Regions from separate parts of the Desulfocurvus vexinensis DSM 17965 genome, predicted to be linked through region 3. Evidence: predicted binding sites of a transcription regulator. Region 3 holds the regulator's gene; each other region holds the start of a gene.

Region 1 (10,297 bases), on a different contig from region 3:
GGCCGAGGTCCGCCTGCGCCACGCCGCCCTGCACGACGCCCTGACCGGCCTGCCCAACCGCACGCTGTTCATGGAGCGGCTGCAAAGCGCCCACCGCCTGGCCCGGCGCCACGACGACTACGATTTTTCCGTGCTCTTCCTGGACTTCGACCGCTTCAAGCTGGTCAACGACAGCCTGGGCCACCGCGCGGGGGACGAGTTCCTGAACTGCGCGGCGGCGCGCATCCGCTCCTGCCTGCGCGACGTGGACACCCTGGCGCGCTTTGGCGGCGACGAGTTCACCGTGCTGCTGCCCGACGCCTGGGAGCTGCGCGAGGTCAGGGGCGTCATCGAGCGCATCCGCGAAACCCTGGGCGAGCCGGTGCGCTTCGGCGACCGCGAGTTCTTCAGCAGCGTGAGCATCGGCGTGGTGCTGGGCGCGGGCCGCTACCAAAGCGCCGAGGACATCATGCGCGACGCCGAGACGGCCATGTACCGCTCCAAGGCCGCAGGCAAGGCGGGCTACGCCCTGTTCGACGACGGCATGCACCGCCACGCGCTGCGCCTGCTGGAGTGCGAGGCCGAGCTGCGCCGGGCCCTGGCGCGCGACGAGCTGATCCTGCACTACCAGCCCATAGTGGACCTGGAGAGCGCGGCGGTGTCCGGGGTGGAGGCGCTCATCCGCTGGCAGCACCCCGAGCGCGGTCTGCTGCCCCCGGGGGAGTTCATCCCCCTGGCCGAGGAGGCCGGGCTGATCATGGACATCGACCGCTGGGTGCTGGGCGAGGCCTGCCGCCAGCTGCGCGCCTGGGCCGGGGCCGGGCTGCCCGGCCAGGCCACGGTGAGCGTCAACCTGTCGCCGCGCTTCTTCATGCGCCACGACGCGGCCAGGGACTTCGAAGCCATCGTGCGTGCCAGCGGCGCCCCGGCCAGCCGCCTCAAGATCGAGATCACCGAATCGCTGCTGCTGGACCCCTCCAGCGAGGTGGAGCAGGCCATCGGCACCGTGCGGGCCATGGGCGCGTCCCTGGTCATGGACGATTTCGGCACGGGCTACTCGTCGCTGTCCAACCTGCACCGCTTCCCCTTCGACACCATCAAGATCGACCGCTCCTTCATCGCGCGCATGGTGGACAGCCCGGTCCATGGCGGCACCGTGCGGGCCATCATCGGCCTGGGGCGCACCTTCGGCATGGACGTGGTGGCCGAGGGCGTGGAGACGCCCGGGCAGGCCGAAGCCCTGCGGGCCCTGGGCTGCGACCGCGCCCAGGGCTGGCTCTACGCCCGCGCGGTGGACGCGCACGCCGCCGGGGCCCTGCTCGGCAGGGCGCTGTACGCCGGGGGGCGCGAGGGCGGGCCGGGGAGCGCGCCGCTGGCCGTGGGGGCCTGAGGGCCAGGGCGCCCGGGCCCCGGGCCGCACGGCCCTGCGGGCCGGGCTTGGCAAACGCCGCGCCCCGGTGTATCCAATGCGCGGACCGGGGCGCCGCCCCGGCCCGCAACCCTGACGCATACCGGAGGCGGACGATGGCACGGTTTACCCTGGGCGGGGCGCTGCTGGCCCTGCTGCTTGTCGCGGGGCTGGCCCTGGCGGGCTGCCAGACCACAGGAGCCGGGGCGCAGAAGGCCGCCCCTGCGGCCTCATCCGCCCCTGCCGTCCAGGCCGACCCCATGGCCGACCTGGACAAACGCATGTTCCTGCTGCCCGATGGCCGCGACATGAGCTACATCGTCGTGCGCGTCACGCGCCTGGGCGTGAGCGAGACTGCGGTGCGCAAGGCGGCGCAGGACCTGACCCTGGCCGACTTCCGCGCCTGGCTGAACGAGACGGCCCGGGCGCACCGCGTGAACTACCTGGGCAGCGGCAGGTTCCAGGTGGACGCCCTGGACTTCACCCTGGGCTCGGAGCGCTTCGCCGAGGCCTCCTTCCTGATGCACCTCACGCGCTTTGTCAGCGCCGGGCGCACCATCGACGGCATCATCCTCGACCAGACGGTGCTCGACGGGCGCGACCTGACCTCCTACGCGGGGCTCAAGGCCTACGAGCTGCTGCTCGAGCGCAAGGCCGGGCTCTAGGGCCCCGCCCACGCCATGCAAAAAAACGGGGTGCGACCGCAAGGCCGCACCCCGTTTGCGTTCGGCGAGGGGCTTTGGCGCTACTTGGCGTCCACCACGCGCACGGCGGTGCCGTAGCAGGAGATGTACTTGCTGCCGTCGGGATGAAAGGCCACGTTTTCCTGGTAGCCGACGATGGCGTTGGCCCCGTTGGTCAGGGCGCGGGTGATCATGCCGTAGAAGGCCTGCTCCATGTCATAGGCCCGGAAGGCGGCGAGCCCGATGATGCGGCGCACGGCCTTGCCCGGCATGTCCCCGGTGGTCACGACCTGGAACTGGCCGGAGGTGAACAGGTCCTTGGCGCTGTCGATCTTCTGTCTCTGGGCGCCTTCGGGCTCGGGGCGTTTGAGCAGCGAGAGCATGGTGGTCCTCCTTGGAAACTGGGCTTGCGGGATGCGAGGTGTCGAACCGCTGGCACTGGCCGCGCGGATCGCCCTCCTTCAAGCAAACACCTTGCCAACGGGGCAACATGCCGTAAACCAAAGATTTGTCAGGAATCGTTGCCCCGGGGGGCGCGGCGGCGGGGCCTGCGGCGTCAAGGGTCCGCTTTTCCCTCGACTTTCAAAAACCGGGGAATTAGGTAAAGGGCAGGAACCCGAACCCCGGGGCGCCCCGGGAACCTGTCTGCGAGAAGAGGCCATGCGCAAGGGTGTGAAGATTTTCGGCACGTTCAACGGCATCTCGCCCCAGGCCTTCGAACGCCTGGAGGAAGTGCTCGATTTCGACGAGGTCAGCTACGCGGACGGCACCGTGACCATCGAGCACGACGGCGAGTACGAGCAGGTGGAGGACGTGGTGCTGCGGGTCATGGAGGCCATGGCCGACGGGCACGAGAGCGGCCTGGACATCATCGACCACGACGAGAACCTGCTCACCCGCTACGTGATCGAGGCCGACGGCTTCCGCGCCAAACAGATGGACATGGACGACGTGGTGGCGCCGTACCCTAACTCCCAGGCCTGAGGCCGGGCGCGGCCCGGGGCGGCGGCCAGCCCCGGGCGCGGGCCGGGTCAGGCCGAGGCGATGACGGCGCCCAGCAGGCGCGACAGGCGCCCGGCGGCGGCCTCGGCCTGGGCGATGACGTCCGCCAGGGAGGTCTCGCCCATGCAGTCGGGCAGGTTCTTGTTGGTCAGGCACGAGATGCCCAGCACCGCAAGGCCCATATGCCGCGCGGCGATGACCTCCAGCACGGTGGACATGCCCACGGCGTCGGCCCCCAGCAGCCGGAAGGCGCGGGTTTCCGCCGGGCTCTCAAGATTTGGCCCGCTTACGCCGATATAGACACCACGCTCCAGGCGAATGCCCAGCTCGCGGGCCCGCTCCAGGGCCAGATCGCGCAGCCCGGCGTCGTAGATGCGGCTCATGTCCGGGAAGCGCTCGCCCCAGGCGTCCTGGTTGGGCCCGATGAGCGGGTTGGCCCCGGTGAAGTTGATGTGGTCGGTGATGAGCATCAGCCCGCCCGCGTCGAACTGGGGGTTCAGGGCGCCTGCGGCGTTGGTGATGATCAGCCGCGAGACGCCCAGGGCGGCCAGGGTGCGCACGCCCATGCAGACCTCGGCGGGCGACCAGCCCTCGTAGAGGTGGAAGCGCCCGCGCTGGACCCACACGGGCACCTCGCCCACCAGGGCCGCCGTCAACTTTCCGGCGTGGCTCTGCACGGTGGAGCACGGGAAGCCAGGGATGGCCGCGTAGTCGAAGGAGGCCACCTCGGCCAGGCCGTCGGCCCAGGCGCCAAGGCCCGTGCCCAGGACGACCGCGATGCGCGCCGCATGGGGCGCGGGCAGGCCCGCGCGGATGAAGTCCGCAGCTTTCTGGACTTTTTCGATGTTTTGCATAATTGTATGAGTCTTCGGGACGGGGTTGGCGGAACTGGTCGGCCCCGGCGGCCATCCGGGGGAGAGTGTTGACGCATTCCACCTGTGTGTCAACGCCGGAGCAACACTAGCGGAGCATCACGCATGGATATCGTCACCCTACTTGGTTCCATACTCGGCTTCGTGCTCGTCATCGGGGCCATGGCCATGGGCGGGGACCTCAGCCTGTTCTACAACGGGCCGGGCCTGCTCATCGTCGTGGGTGGAACCTTCGCGGCCATCTGCGTGACCTTCCCCCTGAAGGACGTCATCGACTCGCACATGGGCGCCTTGTCCATGTTCGCCAAGAAGAAGGGCAAGGTCGAGGACGTGGTCAACATCATGGTGCGCATCGCCGAGATCAGCCGCCGCGAGGGCCTCATCGCCCTGGAGAACATCCAGACTGAGAACCCCATCCTCAAGAAGGCCTGCCAGCTCATCGCCGACAACGCCGACCCCATGCTCATCCGCGACACCCTGACCATCGAAATCGGCACCATGAAGCGCCGCCACAACATCTCCATCGAGGTGTTCCAGAAGCTGGCGGGCTACGCCCCGGCCTTCGGGATGATCGGCACCCTCATCGGCCTGGTGCAGATGCTCTCCAACCTTTCGGACCCGACCTCCCTGGGCCCGGCCATGGCCGTGGCCATCCTGACCACCTTCTACGGCACCATCATGGCCAACCTGATCTTCTTGCCCTTCGCGGGCAAGATGCGCGCGCGCACCAGCCAGGAGGAGCTGCACCTGCAGATCATCTTCGAGGGCGCCAAGTCCATCCTGGAGAACAACAACCCGCGGCTGGTGTACGAGAAGCTGTCCTCGTTCGAGCCGCCCAAGGAGCGCAAGAGCAGTGGCCGATGACAAGTGGGAATCCGTCCTCGGCACCGAGGAGCTGGAGCCCGAAAGGAACGAATGGATCCTGACGTTCGCGGATCTGGTCACCCTGCTGCTGGTGTTCTTCATCCTGCTCTATTCCATGTCCACCCTGGACCCCAAGAAGTTCACGGACTCGTTCCTGTCCGTGAAGCTGGCCCTGGGCAAGAAGGACGACCAGCTCATGACCGCCCGCGTCAAGAGCGAGGAGGCCGCCATCCTGGACACGGTGATGCTGCAAAAGCAGCTCATCGAGGCCCAGCGCAAGGTCTTTTCCGACGTGCGCACCTTCATCACCCGCAAGGGCGTGGAGGGCGTGGTCGGCGCCGTGCTCGAAGAGGGCAAGATCACCCTGCGCCTGCCCGGCGACGTGCTGTTCGCCAGCGGCGAGGTGGAGCTGAACGAGCGCGGCCAGGAGGTCCTGCGCCAGCTCAAGGATTTCCTGGTCAAGGCCAACGACCAGCAGATCAACATCAAGGGCTTCACCGACGACGTGCCCCCCAGCCCGCGCTCACGCTTCAAGGATAACTGGGAAATTTCGTCCTTGCGGGCCGTGTATGTTTTGCGCTATTTAATGCAGCTCGGTATCGACCAAAAGCGGCTGACAGCAACGGGGCTGGCCGACATGGAGCCCCTGTTCCCCAACAACACGGAGGAGAACCGCACCCGCAACCGCCGCGTCGAGATCGTGCTCGAAAAGCAGGTGAGCAAGTAGCAGGAGTCGCCATGTCTTCCGAGGAATTGTCCTTTTCCATCGCCGGCGACGAGCAGGGCGCCCAGCGCCGGGCCTTCCGCGCCAAGATTCCCGGACTTGGGGTCTTCATCCCCGAGCGCGGCGCGACCTGCGAGGTCATGGACGTGTCCGCCATGGGCCTGGCCTTCAAGGCCCCGGGGGGCGCGCCCTACGCGCCGGGAGCCCAGCTCGAGTTCGACCTGCTCATCAACAAGAAGGTGTTCATCCCCAAGCTGCGCGCCAAGGTCATGCGCATCCTGGACAACGGCCTTGTGGGCTGCAATTTCGAAGCCCTGGAACGCCGCCAGGAGGTCAAGCTCGACAAGCTCGTCCTCGAGGTCCAAAAGCGCATGATCGCCCTGCGCAAGAAGCAGCAGAGCCAATGATCCAACCAGGACAAGGAACGTGCCCACCAAAGGAAAAGTACTGGTAGCCAACAGGGGCGAGATCGCCATGAGGATAGCCCAGGCCTGTATCAAATTGGGCCTGGATTTTGTTTGTGTCCATACCGCCGCCGATGCCCACTCCGGGCATGTGCGCCTGGCCCGGGAAAAGGGCGGCCCGGGTTCTTTGTACAGGATTTCGTCCTATCAGGACGCCAATGAATTACTTGCGGTAGCAGACGATGCGGGCGCAACGGCAATCCACCCCGGCTACGGATTCTTCGCCGAGGACTTCCGTTTCGCCCGGCGCGTCACCGAGCGCATGCGTTCCCTGACGTGGATCGGCCCCTCCTGGCGCGTGATCCGCGAGCTGGGCGACAAGATCAATACCAAGCGCCTGGCCCGCGGGCTGGGCGTGCCCACGGTGCCGGGGTCCGACCGCCCGCTCTACGACGAGCCCGAGGCCGAGGAGATCGCGGCCAATTTGTTCAGCTTCCAGCAGGAGCAGGGCGTGGCCCGGCCCGTGGTGCTGCTCAAGGCCTCGGCGGGCGGCGGCGGCATGGGCATCGAGGAAATCCACGACATCGATTCCTTCCGCATGACCTACCGGCGCATCCGCAACTACGCCAAGCGCCAGTTCGGCGACGAGGGCGTGCTCGTGGAGCAGCGCATCTTCGACTTCAACCACCTGGAGGTCCAGGTGCTGGGCGACCGCCACGGCGGCGAGCCCCTGCACTTTGGCACCCGCAACTGCTCCGTGCAGTCCACGGGCCGCCAGAAGCGCATCGAGGTCGCCCCGGGGTTCGCCCCCGCCGAGGTGCGCTACGGCTTCGACGCCGCCGGGGTGCTCGAGGCCATCAAGGACCACAGCCTGGCCATCGCCCGCGAGGCGGGCTACGACAGCGTGGGCACCTGGGAATGGATCGTGACCCCCAAGGGCGAGCCGTTCCTCATGGAGGTCAACACGCGCATCCAGGTGGAGAACGGCGTGTCCGCCGTCATCTCGCGCATTGCGGGCAAGGGCGGGGTGGACCTCATCGCCGAGCAGATTCGCTGCGCCCTGGGCGAGCGCCCCGGCTACACCCAGAAGGACATCACCTTCGAGGGCGTGGGCATCGAGTACCGCCTCATCGCCGAGGACCCCGACAACAAGTTCACCCCCTGGGCCGGGCGCATCGACACCTTCGCCTGGGAGCCCGCGCCCTGGCTGTCGGTGTACACCCAGGTGCCCACCGACGAGCCCTACCAGATTCCCACGGACTTCGACCCCAACCTGGCCCTGGCCATCATCTGGGGCAAGGACCTGGCCGAGGCCAAGGCGCGCGGCCTTGAGTTCCTTGACAAGCTGGTGTTGGACGGTACAGATTCCACAGGCGTGGAGCTCAAGTCCAACGTGGAATTTCTGCGTCACAAGACGGAGAACCTGCTGGTTTTCTAGGCGCGCCGCGCCTCAACCCCCGGCGCCAGCCCGCCCCGCCCGAATCCTCGCGCGGGGCGCACCGCCGCGTCGGCCATCCCCCGGACAGCCATGGACATCGAAAAGCGCATCCTGAGCCTCACGGAACGGCTCAATTATATCAAGGACATCTTCGCCGAGAAGGAAAACGCCAACATCGAGCTGCTGCAATCCAAGCTCGCGGACTTTGCGGCCAACGGCGCCGACATGTCGGCCCAGGAGGCCGGCCGCCAGCTCGAAGCCCTGGAAGACCTCTACGTCTTCCTGGAGAAGAAGCTCGAGCGCGACCTGACGCCCATGGACAAGGTGCGCATCGTGCGCCATCCCCAGCGCATCTGCCTCAAGGATATCCTGGAAAACGTCTACGACAACTACACCGAGATCGGCGGCGAGGGCGAGTACAACATCGACCCGAGCATGCTCATCGCCCGGGCCTATATCGCCCGCCGCGTGGGTGGCAAGGTCTACAACCAGCCGGTGATGGTCATCGGCCAGGAGAAGGGCCACGGCGAGGAGTTCCGCAACGGCGGCTCGGTCAAGCCCTGGGGCAACGCCAAGGCCCAGCACTACATGCAGGTGGCCGAGACCGAGAACATCCCCATCCACACCTACGTCTTCACCCCCGGGTCCTACCCCATCGAGGACTACCCGGGTGCCGCGCAGCAGATCGCGCGCAACCTCTACGAAATGGCCGGGCTCAAGGTGCCGGTCATCGCCGTGTTCTCCGAGGGCGGCTCGGGCGGGGCCGAGGCCATCGGCCTGGCGGACGTGCGGCTTATGCTCTCCCACGGCTACTACTCGGTGATCAGCCCCGAGGGCGCGGCGGCCATCGAGGGCCGCCTGCGCGACGGCCAGCGCGCCAGCGCCGAGCTCATCGAGACCTGCGCCCGGCGCCTGAAGATGACCGCCGACGACAACCGCGCCATGGGCTACGTGGACCGCGTGATCCAGGAGCCGCCGCTGGGCGCACGCCCCGAGCATTTCGACTTCTTCAAGGTGCTGCGCTCCGAGATCATCCGCGCCACGGACGAGGTGGTGCTCAACGTGCGCGGCTGGAAGTTCTTCCGGGCCATGACCCTGTCGGCCCAGCGCAACAAGCGCAACGCCAGCGCCGAAGACATCTACGTGCGCTGGAGCCTCTCCGCCGGGGCGCGCGACCGCCTGACCTGGCGGCGCTACCAGCGCTTCCGGCGCATGAGCCGCCACGCCTACATCGACAACTCGCCCCTGCGCAAGAAGGTCGAGCGCCTGGCGCGCGAGGCAGGCTGGTCGGCCTATTCGTTCTTCAAGTACGACTTCTTCCGCAAGCACAAGAAGAAGTTCACGCACATGATGGAGGAGATCGGCAGCGAGATCCAGGTGGTGCGCGACAAGGCCGCCGTGCCCGTGCGCTGGGTGCGCCGCGTGCTGGCCCTGGATCGCGCCTCGGGCTGCGCCGAGGAGGCCGGCAAGAGCCTGACCGAGCTGTCGTGCTGGGACCAGGGCACCTGCGACGCCCCCGGCGTCTACGTGAGCCCGCAGGCCCGCGAGGACCGCGTGCTGACCTGTACCAACGCGGAAACCCACGGCTGCAAGGACATCTGGGCCCCGGATCTGTTCGGCGATTTCGCCGGGGTCTGCCCCACCTGCGGGCACCATTTCCGCATGGAATACCAGTGGTACCTGCAAAACGTCTTCGACTACGGGTCCATCTTCGAATTCTCGCGCAGCGTGGAGTCGGGCAACCCCCTGGACTACGACGGCCTGTCGGCCAAGCTGGAAAAGGCCAAGGCCGAGACGAACCTCAAGTCCGCCTGCGTGACCTTCGAGGCCCGCATCAAGCACGTGAACGTCATCTGCGCCACCCTGGTGGGCACCTTCCGGGGCGGCAGCGTGGGCGCCGCCGAGGGCGAGAAGTTCATCCGCGCCGCCGAGCGCGCGCGCAAGAAGCACTATCCCTTCATCGCCTACGTCCACGGCACGGCGGGCATCCGCATCCAGGAGGGCGTCAACGGCGTCATCCAGATGCCGCGCTGCACCATGGCCGTGCGCCGCTACATCGAGGCGGGCGGGCTGTACATCGTGGTCTATGACACCAACTCCTACGCGGGGCCGGTGGCCAGCTTCCTGGGCTGCTCGCCCTACCAGTTCGCCATCCGCAGCGCCAATATCGGCTTCGCTGGGCCCGGGGTCATCAAGGAGACCACCGGCATGGACATCCCGCCCAACTACCATGTGGCCCACCAGGCCCTGTCGCGCGGGCATATCCATGGCATCTGGGACCGCCGCGAGCTGCGCGCCAACCTGCACCAGGCCCTGCAGACCATGGGCGGGCGCAATCTCTACTACCGCTAGGCGACCGGGCCTGCGCAAAACGACAACAGGACGGAATCCCCTGTGATGGATGTCAAGGCTTTGCTTGAGGAAATGAAGTCCGCCCCCTACAAGCTGGTAGAGGTGGCGGCCCCGCATACGGGCGTGGTGGAGCATGTGATCACCGAGCCGGGCGCCAAGGTCACCGGGCCCGAGGGCACCTGGGGCGAGCGCCCCGGCACGCTGCTGGCCCACCTGGAGCGCGAGCGCAACAAAAAACCCGTGCGCGCGCCCATGCGCGGCGAGGTGGAGAAGGTCTATTCCGAGCACGCCGGGCGCTTCGTCGAGGCGGGCACGGTGCTCTTCACCCTGCGCCACTACCTGACCAAGGACGAGGTGATCCAGGAGATCCTCAAGAAGACGCTGTACCTGTTCCATGCCCGCGAGCAGGCCAAGTACTACTTCTTCCCCGAGGTGGACACCAAGATCAAGGCCTACGGCCCGCAGTCCGTGCGCGTGCGCGACGGGCAGGAGCTGTTCATCGTTTCGCGCATGAAGCGCGAAGCCGCGCTGCACTACAGCGGCCCCGAGGGCATGATCTACGCCGTGTACT
Region 2 (10,297 bases), on a different contig from region 3:
TCCAGGATATGGTTGCGCCTGCCGCGTCCCCGCAACCCTGACCGGAGCGCCCGAGCCCATGGCGAATCCCCGCATCCGTCCCCTGACTGTCCTGGCCCTGGTCCTGGCCCTGGCCGCCTTGCGGCCCGCGCCCGCCACGGCCCTGGAGGGCCTGCCCTTCTGCGCGGGCGAGCGGCTGGTCTACACCCTGCGCTGGGCCGCCCTCACCGCCGGAGAGTCGTCCATCGAGGTCTTGCCCGTGACGCAGGTGGACGGCGAGCCTGCCCTGCACTTCCGGATGCAGGCCAAGACCACCGAGTTCGTGGACTTCTTCTACAAGGTCCGCGACACGGTGGACGCCTACACCGACACCGGGCTGAACCGCTCGCTGCTCTACCTCAAGAAGCAGCGCGAGGGCTCCTACAAGCGCGACATCACGGTGCGCTTCTTCTGGGACCGCTTCAAGGCCCAGTACTCCAACCTCACCAACGGCCCCAAGGACCCCATCGGCGTCTACCCGGACACCTTCGACCCCCTGTCGGTGTTCTACGCCTTCCGCATCATGCCCCTGGAGCTGGGGGGCACGGTGCTGCGCCCGGTGACGGACGGGGTGAAATGCGTCCTGGGCCGGGCCACGGTGCTGGCCCGCGAGACCGTGGAGGTGCCTGCCGGGACCTTCGACTGCTACCTCGTGGAGCCGGACCTGTCCCACGTGGGCGGCGTGTTCCGCAAGAGCCCGGGGGCCGCGCTGCACGTCTGGGTCACCGCCGACGAGCGGCGCATCCCGGTGCGCATCTCCAGCAAGGTCGCCGTGGGCCACTTCCATGCCCTGCTGACCGAGATGCAGGGCCCGGCGGACTGCTACGCGGGCTGGGCCCCCGGGCCCTGAGCGGGGCGTCGGTTTTCCGACACCCCGGGGCCCGGCGCCCGCGCGCCGCCCGGCCCGCCCCCGGCCCCGCCGCCCGGAATGCGGCCCGGGCCGCCGCTTTCACGGCCCCGCCCCGCGCCGGGCCGCCGCCCGCCTGCTGGCGGGCATGGTCCTTGCTTTCCCGTGTGGACCGTCCCCCATGGAGGACCGCATGCCCAGCGACCAGACCGCCCAGGGCGCCCCGCCGCCCCTGGCCGGGCCCGTGCCCGACCCCGCCGTGGCCCGCGCCCGGCGCATCAAGCTGTACGAGGAGGACATCTTCGGCGGCGACACCGACGTGCCCGAGGTCCACTGGTCCGTGCCCTGGGCCGACCTGATGATGACCATGTTCGTGCTGTTCACGGTGCTCTTCGTCTACGCCAGCGCGAAGATGGACTATCTCCAGGCGTTCCGGGGGCATGTGGAGTTCGAAAGTGTGGACCAGGTCTCCGAGGTGGGCACGCGCAAGGGCGATGTGCCGGTGTACGACAAGCACGTGCCCGGCCTGCTGCCTGAAACGGGCCCGCAGAAGCTCTTCGAGTCCGTCAGCGCGGCGGTCACCGAGTCGGCCCTGACCGACGTGCATGTGGAACTGGAGGGCGACACCGTGCGCATCAGCATGCACGGGCCCATGCTCTTCGAGCGCTTCGACGCCCGAGTGCAGCCCGAGGGCCTGCGCTTCCTGGCCGCCGTGTCGGCCATCGCGGCCAAGGCCCGCTACGACGTGCACGTCCATGGGCACACGGACAACACCCCCGTGCACACCCCCGAGTTCGAGACCAACTGGGAGCTCTCCACCGCGCGGGCGCTGAACGTGGCGCGCGTGCTCATGGGCGCCGGGCGGGTGGACCCCGCGCAGATCACCGTTTCCGGGCATGCCATGTACAAGCCGCGCACCCCGAACATCACCCCCGAAAGCAGGCTGCGCAACCGCCGCGTGGAAATCGAGCTCAAGCGGCCAACGGCCCCCGCGTCCATCGACTACAAGGGAGAAGGGCAATGACCCGTTCCAACGCCATCGGCGCCGCCCTGTGCGTGATCATCTTCATCATCGCCTTCGCCATGGCTGGCAGCCTGGGGGCCTACCTGAACCTGGAGGCCATCCTGGTCGTGGCCTCGGGCACCCTGGGCGCCACGCTGCTCTCCTTCCCGCTGGACCAGATCAAGACCGCCTTTTTCGTGGCCCGGGGCGCCTACCGCCACGGCGGCACCAACCCCGACGACGTCATCGGCGTGCTGCTGGACCTGTCCATCCGCTCGCGCGTGGACGGGCTGCAAAGCCTCGAGCACGCCGGGGAGCGCACCACCTTCAACTTCCTGCGCGAAGCCCTGAACATGGTGGCCGACAACTACGCCGTGGACGACATCCGCGACATCCTGATGACGGAGATCCATTTCTTCAAGATCCGGCGCCGCCAGCAGGAGCGCGTGTTCCGGGCCATGGCGGCCTACTCCCCGGCCTTCGGCCTGGCGGGCAGCGTCATCGGCCTCATCGGCCTGCTCTTCGGGCTGGGCAACACCGGCGAAATCCTCAAATACATCCCCATCGCGCTCATCTCCACCCTGTACGGCATCCTGCTGGGCAACTTCGTGCTCTCGCCCGTGGCCGAGAACATCCGCAGCAAGACCGACCGGGAGATCCTGGTCCACAAGCTGATCATCGAGGGCGTCACGGCCATCAAGACCGAGACCAACCCCCACGTGCTGGAGAAGAAGCTCTCCTCGTTCCTGACCCCGGCCGCGCGCCGCGAAACCCGCGAGACCTTCGACGACATGCGCCGGCGCTACCTCAAGCTGGCCCGCCAGCGCCGCGACGCCGAAGCCCCCGCCGAGGCCCCCGGGGCCGGAACGGGCGGCGGCGCCGCCCAGCGCAGGCGCTAGCCGGGGCGCTGCGGGGCGGAGGTCATGCTCCGCCCCGGTCGCGAAATGGGTGGCTTGGCCGGGCAGGCGGAGTGAATCCTGAAGCAACGGCATTGGTGGAGCCAGCGGGGCAGCCCGCTGGCTTTTGCGTCCGCACGGGGATGCGGGGGCCAGCCAGCCCGTCGCGCCGGGGCAGGCCGCCCTGCCCCGGGGCCCGCAGGCGCGGCCCCGGGCGGAAGCTATCCGGCGCTGACCACCGGGCCCGCCGGGGCTGCGGGCTGCTCCGGGCCGTCGGCCCAGGCCGTGACCACGCGGTTCTTGCCGCCGTTCTTGGCGGCATAGAGGGCGTCGTCCGCCGCGCGCTTGAGCTCTTCGGCCACGAGCTCCACGTCGCCCAGCAGCGGCCCGGGGCCCTCGGCCACGCCCACGCTGAGCGAGGTGCCGGGGATGCCCAGGTCGGCGAAACGGCGGCGGATGCGCTCGGCCAGCTCCACCGCGCCCCGGCGCGACACCCCGGCCACCAGCACCCCGAACTCGTCGCCCCCGTAGCGGAAGGGCGTGTCCTTCTCCTCGCGGGTGGACAGGCGCAGGATCTCCGCCAGGCGGATGAGCAGGTCGTCGCCCGCCATGTGCCCCAGGGTGTCGTTCACGCCCTTGAACCCGTCGCAGTCGATCATCATCAGGTGGAAGGCCTCGCCGCGCTCCAGGGCCCGGGCGGCCATCTCGCGCACGCGGATCTCGAAGAAGCGGCGGTTGGAGATGCGCGTCAGGCCGTCGAGAAAGGAGAGCTGCTCGAACTTCTCCATGCTCTGGGCCGTGTCGTTCAGGCGGCAGCGCAGCCAGTCCTCGCGGCTGGCAATGGCGTGGACCATCCAGTAGAAATTGCGCTTGAGTTGCATGAGCTCGTGCTCGTCGTCGCCCTCGGGGGGCAGGGGCCATTCGGCGTCGTAGTCGCCCTGCTTCACCCGCAGGCAGAAGTTGTTCATGGCCCGGATGTCGGCCATGAAGATGACGTTGCCCAGGTAGTTGGCCAGCGGCTTGAGGGCGATGGCGAAGGCGATGATGAACACGCACAGGAACAGCTCGAGCTGCTCCATGCGGTTGCCGTAGGCCAGGAACAGCGCCGCCGCCATGGGCGCGAGCACGGTCAGGCCGAGGATCAGGGACAGTTTGGTATCGACTTTCATGGCTGTTCGACTCTCATGGCAGGCCCTGCGCAAGGCCAGACCCCTTCGGGATGGCCGGCCCCGCCCCGGCCCGCCGGAGGCCGCCCCCGGTAGACCGGAGTCCCCTCCGGCGCGCGCCGCCCCGGCGGGGCCACGCGGAGCCGACCCTAATTGAAATTGAAAATCATTGTCAATAATATCTTTCGCGTTTCGCCGCGAAAAGTGCAGCTTCGCACGGAATCGCCCGTCCGGCACAGCCCGAGCGCCGGGAGGAGCGGAACAGCGGGCAAGGCACGCAATCCGGGAGGATGGGAGCGCCGCGAGATGGCGAGTCTTCCTGCCCTGCCTCCGGGGCGGGGGCACGCGCCGACCCCGGGGGTGGTGGACGTGCGAGTGCTGGCCTTATCACCGGACGCGCGGGCACGCGGGGGTTCTGCCCAGCTGGCGGCGTAGTGCTGAACCCTTATCTCCGGGCGCGCGGGCACGCGGGGAATCACGCTGCTGGAACTGCTGCCTGACAGCCTTATCTCCGGGCGCGCGAGCACGCGGGACCGCAATGCGGCCATGTGCGCACAGCTCAAGCCCTATCCCCAAGCGCACGGACGCGCGGTCGGCGCTCCGGGCGCAGCTTGAGGCGGCTTTGCTTTCTCCCTGAGCGCGCGGGCACGCGGCTGTGCGCGGTGTCCAGATCCAGGGCGTGGCCGTGCACTTCCCCTGGCGCGCGGGCGCGCGACAAAGCCGCAGATCGCCCGCCGCAGTGGCGCGAGCGGCGGGCCAGCGACAGGCCCACCGGGGTCCGCGCGGCATGAAGGCCGCGACAGCCCCACCCGCCCCCAGCCTTCCCTGTCCTTTTATGCTCCCGCCGACTGACGCCCCCTGCCAACTCCCCGCCCACCGAATGTCCCCGCCGCCCCGCCCCAAATTTTTGCACAAGCCAGTTGACAGTGAGAACCATTTTCAATATCAACACTGTCGTGCCGCGCCTGGATGGCGCGGCCCGGCCCCCGCCCACGCCCCGGGGCCGGGGGCATCGCGCCCCACCCGCAGCGCCCGCCGGACCGCCCGGCCCGGCGATGCGCGAATCACCGTTTTCCGCCGCTGCCTCGCGCGGAGCAGGAGCGGCACCGGAGGATCACCCCATGGAACAGACCACAGGACTGCGGCAGCTCAAGATCAACTGCCGGGCAAAAATCCGTCAGGTCACCGCCCAGGGCGAACTGGGCAGGCGCATCCGCGACATGGGCCTGGTGCCCGACACCGAGATCCAGGTCATCGGCAAGGCCCCGCTGCGCGACCCCGTGGCCATCCGCCTGCGCGACTTCACCCTGACCCTGCGCAACAACGAGGCCGACCACATCACCGTCACAGTCCTGGAGTGCGCCGATGTCTGAGAAACTGACCTTCGCCCTGGCGGGCAACCCTAATTCCGGCAAGACCACCATGTTCAACGCCCTCACCGGGGCCCGGCAGCATGTGGGCAACTACCCCGGCGTCACCGTGGCCAAGAAGGAGGGCCTGCTGCGCTCGGGCGACCGTGACGTGCGCGTGGTGGACCTGCCCGGCACCTACTCGCTGACGCCCTACTCCCAGGAGGAGCTGGCGGCGCGCAACTTCCTCATCAACGAGAAGCCCCACGCCGTCATCGACGTGCTCGACGCCAACACCCTGGAGCGCAGCCTGTATCTGGCCGTGCAGTTCCTTGAGCTGGGCGCCCCGCTCATCCTGGCGCTGAACATGATGGACGAGGTCCGCCGCAGGCGCATGACCATCGACACCGCCAAGCTCTCCGCGCTCATGGGCGTGCCGGTGGTGGAGACCATCGCCCGCGACGGCGAGGGCAAGGAGGCCCTGATCCGCGAGGCCGTGGCCTACGCCGAGGCCAATCGTGGCAAGACCACGCCGCTGTGCATCTCCTATGGCCGCGACATCGACGCCGCCCTGGACGAGATGGAACCGCTGGTCAAGAACTCGGGCCTCATGGCCGCGCTGGTGCCCGCGCGCTGGGTGGCCCTGAAATTCCTCGAAGGCGACCCCGACATCGTCGCCATGAGCCAGCGCGACAAGGCCCTGGCCGCCGCCCTTTCGTCCATCGCCGACCGCGTGGCCGCCCATGTCCGGCGCACCGAGAACACCCACCCCGAGTCCATCATCGCCGACCACCGCTACGGCTACATCGCCGCCCTGCTGCGCGAGGGCGTGGTCCGCAAGGACACGACCGTCGAGAGCATCCGCCTGTCCGACCGCGTGGACAAGGTGGTCACCAACGCCTTCCTCGGGCCGATCATCATGCTGGCCGTGCTCTACGGCATGTTCCAGCTCACCTTCGCCATCGGCGAGATTCCCATGGGCTGGCTGGAGACGTTCTTCGGCTGGCTGGGCGGGGTGGCCGAGGCGTCCATCCCCGAGGGCCTGTTCCAGTCGCTCATCGTCTCGGGCATCATCGACGGCGTGGGCGGCGTGCTCGGCTTCGTGCCGCTCATCCTGGTCATGTTCCTGTGCCTGGCCTTCCTGGAAGACCTGGGCTACATGGCCCGGCTGGCCTACATCCTGGACCGCGTGTTCAAGCTCTTCGGCCTGCACGGCAGCTCGGTGATGCCCTTCATCATCTCCGGCGGCATCCCCGGCGGCTGCGCCGTGCCCGGCGTCATGGCCGCGCGCACCCTGCGCAGCCCGCCCGAGCGCCTGGCGACCATCCTCACCGCCCCGTTCATGTCCTGCGGCGCCAAGGTGCCGGTGTTCATCCTGCTCATCGCCGCCTTCTTCCCCGACACGGCGGGCAACGCCATGTTCGTGCTGACCCTGGGCGCCTGGGCCATGGCGCTGCTGGTGGCGCGGCTTCTGCGAGGCACGGTCATCCAGGGCGCGGCCACGCCGTTCCTCATGGAGCTGCCGCCCTACCGCATCCCCACCCTGCGCGGCGTGCTCATCCACACCTGGGAGCGCGGCTGGCAGTACATCAAGAAGGCCGGTACCATCATCCTGGCCATCTCCATCCTCTTGTGGGCGGCCATGACCTTCCCCGGCCTGCCCGAGGAGCGCGCCGGGGAGTTCGAGGAGCAGCGCGCGGCCATCGAGGCCGAAATGGAGACCGCCAGCCAGGCAGGCGCCGCCGAGGACGCCCTGGCCGCCTTCGAGGACCGCCTGGCCGAAGTGGACAACTTCGAAGCCGAGGCCGCCCTGCGCAACTCCCTGGCCGGGCGCGTGGGCACGGCCCTGGAGGGCCTGACCAGCCTGGCCGGCTACGACTGGCGCACCAACATCGCCCTGGTGGGCGGGTTCGCGGCCAAGGAGGTCATCGTCTCCACCCTGGGCACGGCCTACTCCCTGGGCGAGGTGGACCCCGAGGAGACCGACAGCCTGTCGGCCCGCCTGGCCGCCGACCCGGCCTTCAACGCCTGGACGGCCATCAGCCTGTTGGTGTTCACCATGCTCTACGCCCCGTGCTTCGTCACGGTGGTGGCCATCGCCAAGGAATCGTCCTGGAAGTGGGCCGCCTTCTCCATGGTCTTCAACACGGCCCTGGCCTTCGGCGCGGCCACGTTGGTGTACCAGGTCGGCACCCGCCTCTAGTGCGGACGGGCGCGGGGCTCCCGCCGCGCCCGCCACTCCCGCCCTCCGGCCCGCGCGTCCCCATCCACGCGCGGGCCGGTCCGGCGCGGCAACCCCGGCGCAGCGAGACCGCCCATGAAAGACCCCATCGACGTCTTCCGGCAGTTTCTGGCTGGCAAGAACCAGAAGCTCACCCCCCAGCGCCAGGTGGTGCTGCGGATCTTCATGGACCACCACGACCACATGACCCCCGAGGAGCTGCACCAGCTCGCCCGGGACATGGACCCCGGCCTGGGCCTGGCCACGGTCTACCGGACCCTCAGGCTGCTGGAGGAGGCCGGGCTGGCCCGCGAGCTGCGCCTGGGCGACGGCGTGGCGCGCTACGAGTACGACTATGGCCGCGCCCATCACGACCACATCATCTGCACCGCGTGCGACCGCAACATCGAAGTCCTCGACCCGCGGATCGAGGCCCTGCAGGAAGCCCTGGCCCGGCGCCACGGCTTCGAGCTGACCGGGCACAAGATGCTGCTCTACGGCCTGTGCGAGGCCTGCCGGGCCAGCGTGCAAAAAGACCGCCAGGGCGACGGCTAGGGCTTTTCCCGGCGGCCCTGCCGTGCTAGACTCGAGTTCCAATCCTCTACCCACAGCGGAGTTTCCTATGAAAGAACTTGGAGAAAAGGCGCTATTGCTGGTGGCCGGGGCCGCCGTTGGCGCGGCCTGCTACCTGGCCTGGCGCCACCGCGACCGGCTTTTGCCCCTGGTGGAGCAGGCCGTGGCCCAGGCCCGTGAAATGGCCCGGCCCCAGGGGGGCGAGGCCGTAGCGCCCGAGGAGGCGTCCCGGCCATGAGCAACATCGGATACTTCCTCGCCGGGGCGGCCCTGGGTGCGGCGGGCGCTGCCGCCTGCAAGGGCGACGAGCAGGCCCGCCAGACCCTGGCCGGGCTGGTGCGCGGCGGCTACGGCATCAAGGAGAATCTGCTGGCCTGGGCCGAGCGGATCATGGAGGACGTGGAGGACTCCCTGGCCGAGGCCCGCCACCGCCAGCAGGCCCAGGCCAAGGAAGACGCCCGGGCCGAGGCGGCACCCGGCGCCGGGACCGCTCCCAAGGGCAGGGGCAAGGGCCCCCGCGGGGGAGAGGCCAAGGGCAAGCCCGCCGCCACGGCGACCGCTGGGTCCAAGGCCGCAGCGACCAAGCCCGCCGCCAGGCCCAAGACGGGCGGAAGCGGCGCCGCGCCCAAGGGCAAAGGCCCGCGCGCGGGGGCCAAGGGCCCGGCCCGGGGCCGGGGCGGCAAGGGCTCCGCCGGGGCCTAGCCCCGCGACCCGCCCCACGACACGGCACCTCCCCGGGCCCCGCAGGGCCCGGGCGAACTCGCGCGCCCGCGCGCCCACCCCAGCCCCCCAAGGACCATGCTCGTCAACCACCAGATTCCCGGGCGCATCCGCTTCACCCCGGGCAGCGCGGCGGCCCTGGAAGCCGCCACAAGGGCCCTGGAGGCCGCCCCCGCCCTGCGCGGCCAGGCCCTGGACATCACCTACAGCCCGCGCACCCGCCGGGCCCTGCTCCTGCTGCGCGCCGACGAGGCCCTCACGGCCCTGGCCGTGGACATCCTGCTGGCCCAGGCCCAGCCCCCCGCGCCAGACCCCGGGCTCCCGGCCCTGGCCGAAGACGCCTGCTGCCAACCCGCCGTGTGCCGCCGCACGCCCCCCGGCGCCGAATGCCTGCTGCCCGGGGTCTGCCAGGCCGACCGCCAGCGCGGGGCCCTGGAGCACCCCGTCCTGATCATCGCCCGCAAGGTGGCCAATTTCTATCTGCGCCGTCTGTTCATGCCCATGTGGCTGCGGCCCTGGTGGCTGGCCTGGCAGGTGGCGCCGCTTTTGCTCGGCGGGCTGCGCTCCCTGGCCCGGGGCAGGCTCGACGTGGCCGTGCTCGACGCCGCAGCCATCGGCTCGTCCCTGGCCCTGCGCGACTTCAACACCGCCGGGACCATCTTCCTGCTGCTGGACATCAGCGAGACCCTGGAGGAATGGACCCGCGAAAAATCGCGCGGCAACATCGCGGCCATGCTGCGCGGCGAGGACCGGCCCGCCTGGGTGCTGCGCCAGGGCCAGCCCGTGCGCATCCCCGCTGGCGAGTTGCAGGCGGGCGATCTGGTCATCGTCAAGTCCGGCCTGGCCATCCCCGTGGACGGCGTGGTGGCCGACGGCACGGCCATGGTCAACCAGTCGTCCATGACCGGGGAACCCCTGGCCGTGCGCAAGGCCGTGGGCCACGAGGTGCTGGCGGGCACCGTGGTGGAGGAAGGCGACCTGACCATCCTGGCCGAGGGCGTGGGCGACCACACCCGCCTGGCGCAGATCGCCCAGGTCATCACCGAGTCCGAGTCCATGCGCGCCGAGGTCCACAGCCAGGCCGTGCGCATGGCCGACCGCATCGTGCCCTTCTCCTTCATCCTGGCCGGACTGGTCTTCGCGGTGACGCGCAACGTGCGCCAGGCCGCCGCCGTGCTGCTGGCCGACTACTCCTGCGCCATCAAGCTCTCCACGCCCCTGGCCGTGCGCGCGGCCATCCTGGAGGCCGCGCGGCGCGGGGTGCTGGTCAAGGGCGGCAAGCACCTGGAAGCCCTGGCCCGGGCCGACGCCATCATCCTGGACAAGACCGGCACCCTGACCCAGGCCCGGCCCAGCGTGGTGGACGTGTGCCCCGTGGGCGACTACTCGCGCGAATACATCCTGCGCCACGCCGCCTGCCTGGAGGAGCACTTCCCGCACCCCGTGGCCGAGGCCGTGGTGCGCAAGGCCGAGGAGGAAGGCCTGGACCACCGCGAGCGCCACG
Region 3 (10,297 bases):
AGAACGTCCTCTACATCCACCTGACCCTGGTGCCCTACATCAAGACCGCCGGCGAGCTGAAAACCAAGCCCACCCAGCACAGCGTCAAGGAGCTGCGCTCCATCGGCATCCAGCCCGACATCGTGCTGTGCCGCTCCGAGTGCGCCCTCGACGAGTCCGTGAAGGCCAAGATCGCCCTGTTCTGCAACGTGGACAAGGACGCCGTGTTCTGCGCCGTGGACGTGGACAATATCTACAAGGTGCCGCTCAAGCTCTACGACGAAGGCCTGGACCAGAAGGTCGCCATCATGCTCAAGCTGCCCGCCAAGAACCCGGACCTTTCGGCGTGGCACGCGCTGGTCCAGCGCCTGGACCACCCCCAGGGCGAGGTGACCATCGGCATCTGCGGCAAGTACGTGGACCTCAAGGAGGCCTACAAGAGCCTGCACGAGGCCCTGGTCCACGGCGGCGTGGCCAACGAGGTCAAGGTCAACCTGCGCTACATCAACTCCGAGGAGATCGACTCCAAGTCCGTGGCGGGGCTGCTCAAGGACTGCGACGGCGTGCTCGTGCCGGGCGGCTTCGGCTCGCGCGGGGTGGAGGGCAAGATCAAGGCCATCGAGTACGCCCGCAAGAACAAGGTGCCCTTCTTCGGCATCTGCCTGGGCATGCAGTGCGCGGTCATCGAGTTCGCGCGCAACGTGGCCGGGCTCGCGGGCGCCAACTCCGAGGAGTTCGACCAGAACACCGCGCATCCGGTGATCTACCTGATGAAGGAGTGGTACGACTTCCAGAAGGGGCGCATGGAAGTGCGCGACGCGCTGTGCAACAAGGGCGGCACCATGCGCCTGGGGGCCTACCCCTGCCGCCTGGTGTCCGACACCCAGGCCTACGCGGCCTACGGCCAGGACGATATCGACGAGCGCCACCGCCACCGCTACGAGTTCAACAAGGCCTACTTCGAGCAGCTCAAGGCCAAGGGCCTGACCTTCTCGGGCCTGTCGCCCGACGGCGAGCTGGTGGAGATCGTCGAGCTGGCCGACCATCCCTGGTTTTTGGGCTGCCAGTTCCACCCCGAGTTCAAGTCCAACCCCATGCGGCCCCACCCGTTGTTCCGCGAGTTCATCGGCGCGGCCAAGCGGCTGAAGTACGGCGCCAAAAAGAAAAAGGACTGACCCATGCCCCCGACCCCGGAAGAACTGCACCGGCTGGCCGAGGCCGGGCCCTTCGTCATCGCCGGGCCCTGCGCCCTGGAGAGCCGCGACGTGGCCCTGGCCGTGGGGCGGCGCCTGGCCGAGATCGGGAGCGCCCTTGGGCTGCCGGTCATCTTCAAAAGCTCCTTCGACAAGGCCAACCGCACCTCGGTGGAGAGCTTCCGCGGCCCGGGCCTGGAGCGGGGCCTGGATCTGCTGGCCGAGATCAAGGCCGAGACCGGCCTGCCCGTGCTCACGGACATCCACCTGCCCGCGCAGGCCGCGCCCGTGGCCGAGGTGGCCGACGTGCTCCAGATTCCGGCCTTCCTGTGCCGCCAGACGGACCTTTTGGTGGCCGCCGGGCGCACCGGGCGGGTGGTCAACGTCAAGAAGGGCCAGTTCGTCGCCCCGTGGGACATGGCCAACGCCGTGGGCAAGATCCGCAGCACCGGCAACGCCATGCTCTGGCTCACCGAGCGCGGGGCCAGCTTCGGCTACAACAACCTCGTGGTGGACATGCGCGCCATCCCGGCCATGCAGGCCCACGGCTGCCCGGTGGTCTTCGACGCCACGCATTCGGTGCAGCTGCCGGGCGGGCAGGGCGCCAGCTCCGGCGGGCAGCGCCAGTTCGTGCCGACCCTGGCCCGGGCCGCCGTGGCCGCCGGGGCCGACGGCGTGTTCCTGGAAACGCACCCCGACCCCAACCGCGCCCTGTGCGACGGCCCCAACTCCTGGCCGCTGGACCAGTTGGAGCCGCTGTTGCGCGACCTGCTTGACCTCTGGGGGGTGGCCCGTGCCCGGCGCGTCCGCTAGGCAGCGCGCCGCCGGGGTGCGGCTTCTGGTGCTCGACGTGGACGGCGTGCTCACCGACGGCGGGTTGTACTACGACCCCAAGGGCAATGTTTCCAAGCGCTTCAACGTGCAGGACGGCCTGGGCATCAAGGTCGCCCAGGGCGCGGGGCTGGAGATCGCCGTGATCACCGGGCTCAAGTCCGAGGCCGTGGAGAAGCGCGTGCGCGAGCTGGGCATCGAGGAATACCACGCCGGGCATCTGGCCAAGGCGCCGCTGCTGGACGGCATGCGCCAGGCGCGCGGCCTGGAATGGGCGCAGATGGCCTACCTGGGCGACGACTGGGTGGACGCCGGGCCCATGGGGCTGGTGGGCCTGCCCATGGCCGTGGCCAACGCCCAGCCGGAGATTTTGGACCTGGCGGCGTGGGTGTCCACGCGCCCGGGCGGACACGGCGCGGTGCGCGAGGCCGTGCGCTTCATCCTCGACGCCCGGGGCGACCTGGGGGCCCAGTGGGCCCTGTGGCGGTCGCGATGAGACGCTGGCTGCCCTGGGTGCTCCTGGTGGCCCTGGCCGTCGCGGCGGTGGCGGGCTGGTCGGCCTATCAGGCCCGGCAGGCCTTGCAGCGCGCCGCCGAGCTGCTGGACGACGTGGACGTGGACGTGTCGCTGCGCGGGGTGGAGCTCTCGCGCGGGGCCGACGGGCGCACGGAATGGCGCCTGAAGGCCGATGGCGCGCACTACGCCCAGGACACGGGCGTCGTGGCGGTGGACAATCCGCGCATCGTCTACTACCTCAATGACGGCACGGGCGAGGTCGCGGTCAACGCCACCAGCGGCGAGGTGAACCAGGCCTCGGGCGACGCCAGCCTGTGGCCGGATGTGGACATCGTTTCCGGCCCCAACCGGGCCCGGGCCGAGCGGCTGGACTACAGCAGCGCCGAGCGTCGGCTCGTGCTTACGGGCACTGTGCGCCTGTCGCGCCCCGACATGACCCTGGACGCGCCCCGGGTCGTGATGGACCTGGACACCAACGACATCCAGGCCGACGGCGGGATAGAAAGCGTGCTCACCGGCACCCTCGCCCCCGGCCCAAAGGAGTGATTCCGTGCAGCGAACCGCGAGAGCTTTTTGCGCCCTGTGCCTGCTGGCGCTGACCCTGTGCCTGGCCTGCGGCCCCGTCCTGGCGGCGGACAAGGGCAAGGCCAAGGGCGACCAGGTGCCGACCCGCATCACCTCCGAGAAGGTGCGCTACGAGCAGGGCGACCGGGTGGTGATCTTCGAGGGCCAGGTTTTCGTGCAGCGCCCGGACATGACCATCCGCTCGCGCAAGCTGACGGTGCACATGGCCAAGGGCTCCGCCGCCAAGGCCGCCCCCGGCCAGCCCGCCGGGCCCGGCGAGGTGGAGCGCATCGTGGCCGAGGGCGACGTGCAGCTTGAGCGCGAAGGCCGCCAGGGCACCTGCGCCACAGCCACCTACCACGTGCAGACCGGGGTGCTGGTCATGGAGGGCGAGCCCCGGCTCACCGACGGCGACAACCACATCACCGGGCGCATCATCCGCCTGTATCTCAAGGACAACCGCAGCGAGGTCGAGGGCGGCCCGGGCAAGCAGGTGGAGGCCATCTTCATGACCCCGCCGGAGGCCCAGTAGATGGCTCTGCTGGCGGCCAGCGGCCTGTGCAAGCGCTACGGCCAGCGCGAGGTGGTGCACGACATCGCCCTGGACGTGGCCCAGGGCGAGGTGGTCGGGCTGCTCGGGCCCAACGGCGCGGGCAAGACGACGACCTTCTACATGCTGGTCGGGCTCATCAAGCCCAACGGCGGCGAGGTCAGCCTGGACGGCGCCCAGCTCGCGGGGCTGCCCCTGCACGAGCGCGCGCGCCTGGGCCTGTCGTACCTGCCGCAGGAAAGCTCGGTGTTCCGCAAGCTTACCGTGCGCGAAAACCTGGAAATCATCCTGGAAAACACGAAGCTCTCGCACCGCGAGCAGAAGGCCAAGGCCGACGCCCTGCTGCACGAGCTGGGCATCGCCAAACTGTCCGCGCAAAAGGCCATGCACCTGTCCGGCGGCGAGCGCCGCCGTCTGGAGATCGCCCGGGCGCTGATCCTCGACCCCAAGTTCATGCTGCTCGACGAGCCCTTCGCGGGCATCGACCCCATCGCCGTGGACGATATCCAGGGCATCGTGCGCGGGCTGCGGGACCGCGGCATCGGGGTGCTCATTTCCGACCATAACGTGCGGGAAACACTGCGCATCTGCGACCGGGCCTATCTGGTCTACGAGGGCCGGGTCATCCTTTCGGGCACGCCCGTGGAGATTTGCGAGAACCCCCAGGCCCGCCAGGTCTACCTGGGCGAGGCCTTCAGCCTCTAATCTTGCGCAGTTCCTGCGCTTCCTTGCCTATACAAAATCCTTGCCATTTGAGTTGCAAGGCCTGTGCGTCTGTGGCATGGTCTGGCCGTGTCGCGCAAGGCAGGCCCCGCCGGACGGGGGCTTTTGGCCGCTCCGGCGGATAAGGCGCCCCTGCGGGCGCCCCGGGGCCCGGCACATCCAGCACCTGAACACGACGGGCAACGATGGGACTTGAACTCAGACAGCAGATGAAGCTTTCGCAGCAGCTGGTGATGACGCCCCAGCTGCAGCAGGCCATCAAGCTGCTTCAGCTTTCCCGCCTCGAACTGCTGGACGTGGTCCAGCAGGAGCTGCTCGAAAATCCCCTGCTGGATGAAAAGGCCGAGGAAGCCTTCGAGGACACCGCCGAGCGCGACGGCAAGGACGCCTTCGAGGCCGCCGCCGAGCCCGAGCGCCCGGCCCAGGGCGACGAGGCCGTGGAGCGCGATATTGCGCGCGATGCGGACTGGGAGAACTACCTGGGCGAGTTTTCCAGCTCGTCGCGCCAGGCGCTGATGCGCGAGTCCGAGGTGCCCGAGGAGGGCATGGCCTACGACGCCCGCCTGTCGGTGAAGCCCTCGCTGGAAAGCCACCTGGAGTGGCAGATCCGCCTGTCGGATTTCAGCCCCCGGGACGTGGCCATCAGCGAGGTGGTCATCGGCAACCTGGACTCGCACGGCTACCTGCAGGCCAGCAGCGAGGAGATCGCCGCCATGGCCGGGGCCAGCACGGCCCAGGTGGAGGCCGTGGTGCGGCGCATCCAGCGGCTGGACCCGGTGGGCGTTGCCGCGCGCGACCCGCGCGAATGCCTGCTGGTGCAGATCGAAGTCCTGGGCTACGACGACCCCATTCTCATCGAGCTGGTCAGCGAACACCTGGAAGACCTGGAGAAGGGCCGCTTCAAGCCCGTGGCCCGCAAGTTCCGCCTGACCATGGACCAGCTCAAGGAATACCTCGACCTGCTCCAGACCCTGGACCCCATGCCCGGCTCCAGCTACGGCGGCGGGGAGCCGCAGTACGTCAGCCCCGACGTGTACGTCTACGAGTACGACGGCGATTTCGTCATCGTGCTCAACGAGGAGGGCCTGCCCCGGCTCCAGCTCAATTCCTTCTACATGGACGGGCTGTTGGCCAAGAACTCCAAGGACAAGGAGTACGTGCAGGAGAAGATGCGCTCGGCGGTGTGGCTGATGAAGAGCCTGTTCCAGCGCCAGCGCACGCTCTACAAGGTGGTGGAGAGCATCGTGCGCTTCCAGGACGGCTTCTTCCGCCGCGGGGTCACGGCCCTCAAGCCGCTGATTCTCAAGGACATCGCCGACGACATCGAGATGCACGAGTCCACCATCAGCCGCATCACCACCAGCAAGTATGTGGCCACGCCCCACGGCGTGTTCGAGCTGAAGTTCTTCTTCAACAGCGCCCTGGAAATGGACGACGGCTCCCAGGTGGGCTCGGAGTCGGTCAAGGCGCTCATCAAGCAGCTCATCAGTGGCGAGGACCCGCGCCACCCCCTGTCCGACGAAAAGATCGCCGACCACCTGAAGGACACCCTCAAGGTCAACATCGCCCGGCGCACGGTGGCCAAATACCGCACGGCCCTGGGCGTCCGCTCCTCCTCCAAGCGCAAGCAGGTTTTTTGATCCCGCGCCGACTAGCCCTTTATTTCGGCCCGGTTTCGCTCTACACTGGAATTGGCGGAAACCCGCCCGACCAGTGCCGTTGTGTCACCCAAGACAGGAGGACAGCCCATGCAGATCAATTTCAACTTCAAGAACTTCGAACCCTCCGACCACCTCAGGAAGTACGCCACCGCGCGGTTCGAGAAGTTGATCAAGTACGCTGGCACCGACAACGCCGAACTGCAAATCAACCTGTCCGTGGAGAAGTTCCGCCAGAAGGCGGACGTGGTGCTCACCTGGGACGACAACAACCTCTCGGCCTTCGAGGAGTCCGAGGACATGTACAGCACCATCGACCTGGTGCTGGACAAGATGGACGCCCAGGTGCGCAAGATCCGCGAGAAGGCCAAGGACAAGCGCCGCCAGCGCGGCACCGTGCGCATGGACGTGGTGTCCTTCTCCGAGCCTGCGGGCGGCGGCGAGCGCGTGCCGACCATCACCGAGACCGACGCCTATGAGCCCAAGCCCATGTCCGTCGAGGAGGCGGCCATGCAGCTGGAGAGCCTGGGCTACGAGTTCCTGGTCTTCCAGAACGCGCAGACCGAGCGCATCAACGTCATCTATCTCCGCTCGAACGGGGATTTCGGCCTCATCGACCCGGGGATGTAACGCATGATCATTGGCGAGCTGTTGGAAAAGGAGCTGGTGTTGCCGGACCTTGCGGCCAGGACCAAGAACGCGGTCCTGGCCGAGTTGGTGGCCGTGGCCGGGGACCATGTCCCCGGCCTGGACGCCGGCGCGGCCCTCAAGGTGCTCAAGGAGCGCGAGAAGCTCGGCACCACCGGCATCGGGGACGGCGTCGCCATTCCCCACGGCAAGATGGACAGCATCGAGAGGATTGTCCTCGTGGTGGGGCGTAGCGCGCAGGGCGTGGAGTTCGACGCGCTGGACCACAAGCCCTGCACCATCTTCTTCCTTGTCCTGGCGCCCGAGCAGGTCGTCGGCCAGCACCTGCGGGTGCTGGCCGGCGTCTCGCGCCTGCTCAAGGACGACGCCTTCCGCAAGTCGTTCCTGGCTGCGGACGGGGCGGACGGCCTGTGGCGGCTGCTCCAGGGCGCGTAGGCGGAGGCGGGTCATGACCCAGGCGGCAGACGGCCACATCCCGGTGGTCATCCTCACCGGGCTGTCCGGTGCGGGCAAATCCACGGCCCTCAAGGTCTTCGAGGACCTGGGCTTCTTGTCCGTGGACGGCATGCCTCCGGGGCTCATCCCCGCCGTGGTGCGCCTGTTCGACACCCAGGCCGAGCTGCACCACCGGGGCCTGACCCTGGGCATCGACGTGCGCCAGTCGGACTTCCTGGCCCAGTGGGACGAGACGCTCGCGCAGTGCGCGACCCTGGGCATCCGTCCGCGCATCGTGTTCGTGGAGTGCTCGCGCGCGGTGCTGCTGCGGCGCTACGCCGCCACCCGCCGCCCCCACCCCCTGGAGGGCGCCCTGTCCCTGGACGCGGCGGTGGACCGCGAGCGGGCCATGCTGGCCCCGGTGCGCGAGCAGGCCGAGCTGGTGCTCGACACCACGGGCTATTCCATCCACGACCTGCGCCGCACCCTCCAGGAGAAGTGGAACTTCCTGCGCGACAAGCGCTGGGGGCTGCGGCTGTACATCCTGTCCTTCGGCTTCAAGCACGGCGTGCCCACCGACGCCGACCTGGTTTTCGACCTGCGCTTTCTGCCCAATCCGCATTTCGAGGAGGCGCTCCAGCCGCTGTCGGGCAAGGACGAGCCCGTGGCCCGCTTCGTGCTTGGCCGCGAGCCTGGCGACGAGTTCCTGCGTCGCCAGATCGACTACCTGAACTTCCTGTTGCCCCTGTACGCCCGCGAGGGCCGCTACCGCCTGACCATCGCCTTCGGCTGCACCGGCGGGCGGCACCGTTCCGTGGCTGTGGCCGAAGCAGTCTTTGACTCCTTGCGCAACTCGGATTATGCAGTCTTTCTCGAACACCGGCATATCGACCTGAAATGACGGCGGCGGGCAGGCGGGCGCAGGCCCCGGCCCGCGCCGCAAGCACAACCGAGCCGATGACCAAGGAAAAAAAGCCCAAGGGCGACGTAGGCGTTGTTGTCGTCACCCATACCGACTACGGCACCCGGCTCATCGCCGCCGCCGGGATGATCCTCGGCGCGCAGCACGCCTGCGTCGCCGTCAGCGTGGACACCAACGTGGCCATGGACGCGACCATGGACGCCCTGCGCCAGGCCGTGGCCGATGTGGACTGCGGCTCGGGCGTGTTGCTGCTCACGGACATGTTCGGCGGCACGCCTACCAATCTGAGCCTGTCGCTGCTGGGCACGGGCAAGCTCGAAGTCATCACCGGGGTCAACCTGCCCATGCTGCTCAAGGTGCTGGGCATGCGTTCGCTGCCCCTGTCGCGCCTGGCCGACGAGGCCAAGGCCGCAGGCATCCAGGGCATCGTCGTGGCGGGCGAGGTGCTGCGCCAGAAGGTGGCGGGGAGCTGACCGTGTTCTGGGTGCGCGTGGACAATCGCCTGATCCATGGGCAGATCATCGAAACCTGGCTGCCCTTCACCCGCTCGCGGATGATCGTGGTGGCCAACGACGAACTCAGCGCCGACCCCCTGCGCCAGGAGATCATGGGCCTGGCCATTCCCAGCCACGTGGACAAGTTCTTCGTCGCCGTGGAGGGCCTGCACGGCTTCCTGTCCGGCGTCTTCCAGGACTGCGGCGAGCCTGACGTGCTGATCCTGTTCGCCTCGTGCCAGGACGCCCGCCGGGCCCACGAGCACGGGCTGTCCTTCAGCAGCCTGAACCTGGGCAACATGCACTACGGCCCGGGCAAGGAGCAGATCTGCGCCCATGTGGCCCTGGGCGGGCAGGACAAGGTCTGCCTGCGCTATTTCGCGGCCCAGGGCGTGACCCTGGACTTCCGCTGCGTGCCGAGCGAGCCGGTGCAGGTGGGTCGGCTGTGGTAGCCTCGGCCACCCTGGGCGCCCTGGCGGGCTGGACGCTGCTGGCGAGTTTTTTTTTGCCGTCTTTTCGTCGCTGCGCTTCTCGCTGAACCTGGGCATCCTCGAACGCCCGCTGGTGCAGGGGCTGCTGTGGGGCCTGCTCACGGGTGACGTGACCCAGGCCGTGTCCGTGGCCCTGGTCTTCGAGCTGCTCTGGCTCGACCTCATCCCCGCCGGAACCTTCATCCCGCCCAACCCCGCAGCGGGCAACCTCGCGGCCCTGGCGCTCATGTCGGCCTTCGGCCTGTCGGGCGCCTCGGGGGCCGTGTTCCCCATCCTCATCGGCCTGCCCCTGTCCTGGATGGCCGCAGGGCTGGAGCGGGTGCACCGCGCCCACCAGAACGCGGCCTTCGACACCCTCCAGCACTGGCTTGCGCCGGAGCGCCAGGGCGCCTACAACCCGGGCCTTTTGGTGCGCCGGGCCCTGACGCGCTCGGCCCTGGCCCATTTCCTGTTCTTCCTCGCCGCCCTGGGCGGAGCCATGGCCCTGGCGGGCGTCCTGCTGGGCCAGGGGCTGATGCGCCCGGCGCCGGGGCTGTTCTCCTGGGGCCAGCTCTGGCTGGGGGCCAGCGTGGGCGGGCTGCTGTCCCTGCGCGTGCCGCGGGCCTACGCGGTCATGGCCCTGTGCGCCCTGGTCGTGGCCGTGGCCGGGTTCCTGGGCTAGGCGCGTCCTCGGGGACGCCGGGGTCTTGGTGGCGGGAACCGTTCATTTCACAGCGGCATGCGGCAACGACGCGGAGCCGCCTTGTGCGGACGCGCCGCAAGACGTCCGCTCTTTCCTTGCCCTTCCTTTCCCTCTTTTCCGGTGCGCCCTGGCGCGGTCCTGCGCGGTGCGGGCGGCGGTCCCGCTGGCGCGTCCGTTGCCTGCACGCGGCCTGACCCCCCTTGTGGATTTTTGCACACGCAGGCGGGCAGGGCGGTTGCGGAGCCATGCGCCGGGCCAGCGGGCGCGAGGGGCGCCGGGCGGGGCCGTGGGGTTGCGCGCCCCGGGGGCGATGGCGCCGCAACCCGGGGCGCACAACGCTTGGCGGGGCCTGCCCCGTGCGGGGCAGGCCGGGAAAACACACGCCCGGACAAGGCGTTGCGCAGATTGCCATGCCCGGGGCGAGGTTGCAGGTTTTGCGCCTTGGGCGTTGCCGTCGCCGGGCTTCTGGGCTAGGGTGGCGGCGGCCCTGTTTGCGGGCCGCACGCCATTCTTTTCGCTTGGCAGCGTGCCGCCTTTGTGCTATTTGGCACAAACTCAAAGCGCGCAACGTACCCTGTTCACCCAACTGCGTTAAATGTTTAGAGGAGGTT

Evidence for each region. The regulator sigma-54, encoded in region 3, starts transcription at its own class of promoters, with help from an activator protein. The targets are predictions, from matches to a motif close to CTGGCACGGNNNNTGCTT.
Region 1: a site for sigma-54 is predicted at 2,534-2,551, ahead of G495_RS0103910 (YbjQ family protein). Genes of this name have one in related genera too.
Region 2: a site for sigma-54 is predicted at 1,009-1,026, ahead of G495_RS20670 (OmpA/MotB family protein). Genes of this name have one in related genera too.

Annotation. Positions count from the first base shown of each region.
Region 1 covers NZ_JAEX01000002.1:203,516-213,812, forward strand. The annotation lists gene G495_RS17540 (putative bifunctional diguanylate cyclase/phosphodiesterase) at 1-1,369, shown strand, start outside; gene G495_RS0103905 (hypothetical protein) at 1,504-2,052, shown strand; gene G495_RS0103910 (YbjQ family protein) at 2,133-2,453, opposite strand; gene G495_RS0103915 (hypothetical protein) at 2,731-3,054, shown strand; gene G495_RS0103920 (purine-nucleoside phosphorylase) at 3,102-3,926, opposite strand; gene G495_RS0103925 (motility protein A) at 4,050-4,808, shown strand; gene G495_RS0103930 (OmpA/MotB family protein) at 4,798-5,535, shown strand; gene G495_RS0103935 (PilZ domain-containing protein) at 5,547-5,939, shown strand; gene G495_RS0103940 (biotin carboxylase N-terminal domain-containing protein) at 5,959-7,374, shown strand; gene G495_RS0103945 (carboxyl transferase domain-containing protein) at 7,465-9,726, shown strand; gene G495_RS0103950 (biotin/lipoyl attachment domain-containing protein) at 9,769-10,297, shown strand, end outside.
Region 2 covers NZ_KI912582.1:205,303-215,599, reverse strand. The annotation lists gene G495_RS0115625 (DUF3108 domain-containing protein) at 59-868, shown strand; gene G495_RS20670 (OmpA/MotB family protein) at 1,059-1,889, shown strand; gene G495_RS19770 (motility protein A) at 1,886-2,767, shown strand; gene G495_RS19765 (GGDEF domain-containing protein) at 2,986-3,933, opposite strand; gene G495_RS0115605 (FeoA family protein) at 5,052-5,303, shown strand; gene feoB (ferrous iron transport protein B) at 5,296-7,482, shown strand; gene G495_RS0115595 (Fur family transcriptional regulator) at 7,597-8,055, shown strand; gene G495_RS21920 (hypothetical protein) at 8,123-8,311, shown strand; gene G495_RS19760 (hypothetical protein) at 8,308-8,775, shown strand; gene G495_RS0115580 (heavy metal translocating P-type ATPase) at 8,872-10,297, shown strand, end outside.
Region 3 covers NZ_JAEX01000005.1:217,551-227,847, forward strand. The annotation lists gene G495_RS0106535 (CTP synthase) at 1-1,154, shown strand, start outside; gene kdsA (3-deoxy-8-phosphooctulonate synthase) at 1,158-1,985, shown strand; gene G495_RS0106545 (KdsC family phosphatase) at 1,966-2,499, shown strand; gene lptC (LPS export ABC transporter periplasmic protein LptC) at 2,496-3,065, shown strand; gene G495_RS0106555 (LptA/OstA family protein) at 3,070-3,615, shown strand; gene lptB (LPS export ABC transporter ATP-binding protein) at 3,616-4,338, shown strand; gene rpoN (RNA polymerase factor sigma-54) at 4,542-5,996, shown strand; gene hpf (ribosome hibernation-promoting factor, HPF/YfiA family) at 6,105-6,644, shown strand; gene G495_RS0106575 (PTS sugar transporter subunit IIA) at 6,648-7,097, shown strand; gene rapZ (RNase adapter RapZ) at 7,111-7,998, shown strand; gene G495_RS0106585 (PTS sugar transporter subunit IIA) at 8,055-8,492, shown strand; gene G495_RS0106590 (PTS sugar transporter subunit IIB) at 8,495-8,965, shown strand; gene G495_RS0106595 (PTS sugar transporter subunit IIC) at 8,994-9,665, shown strand.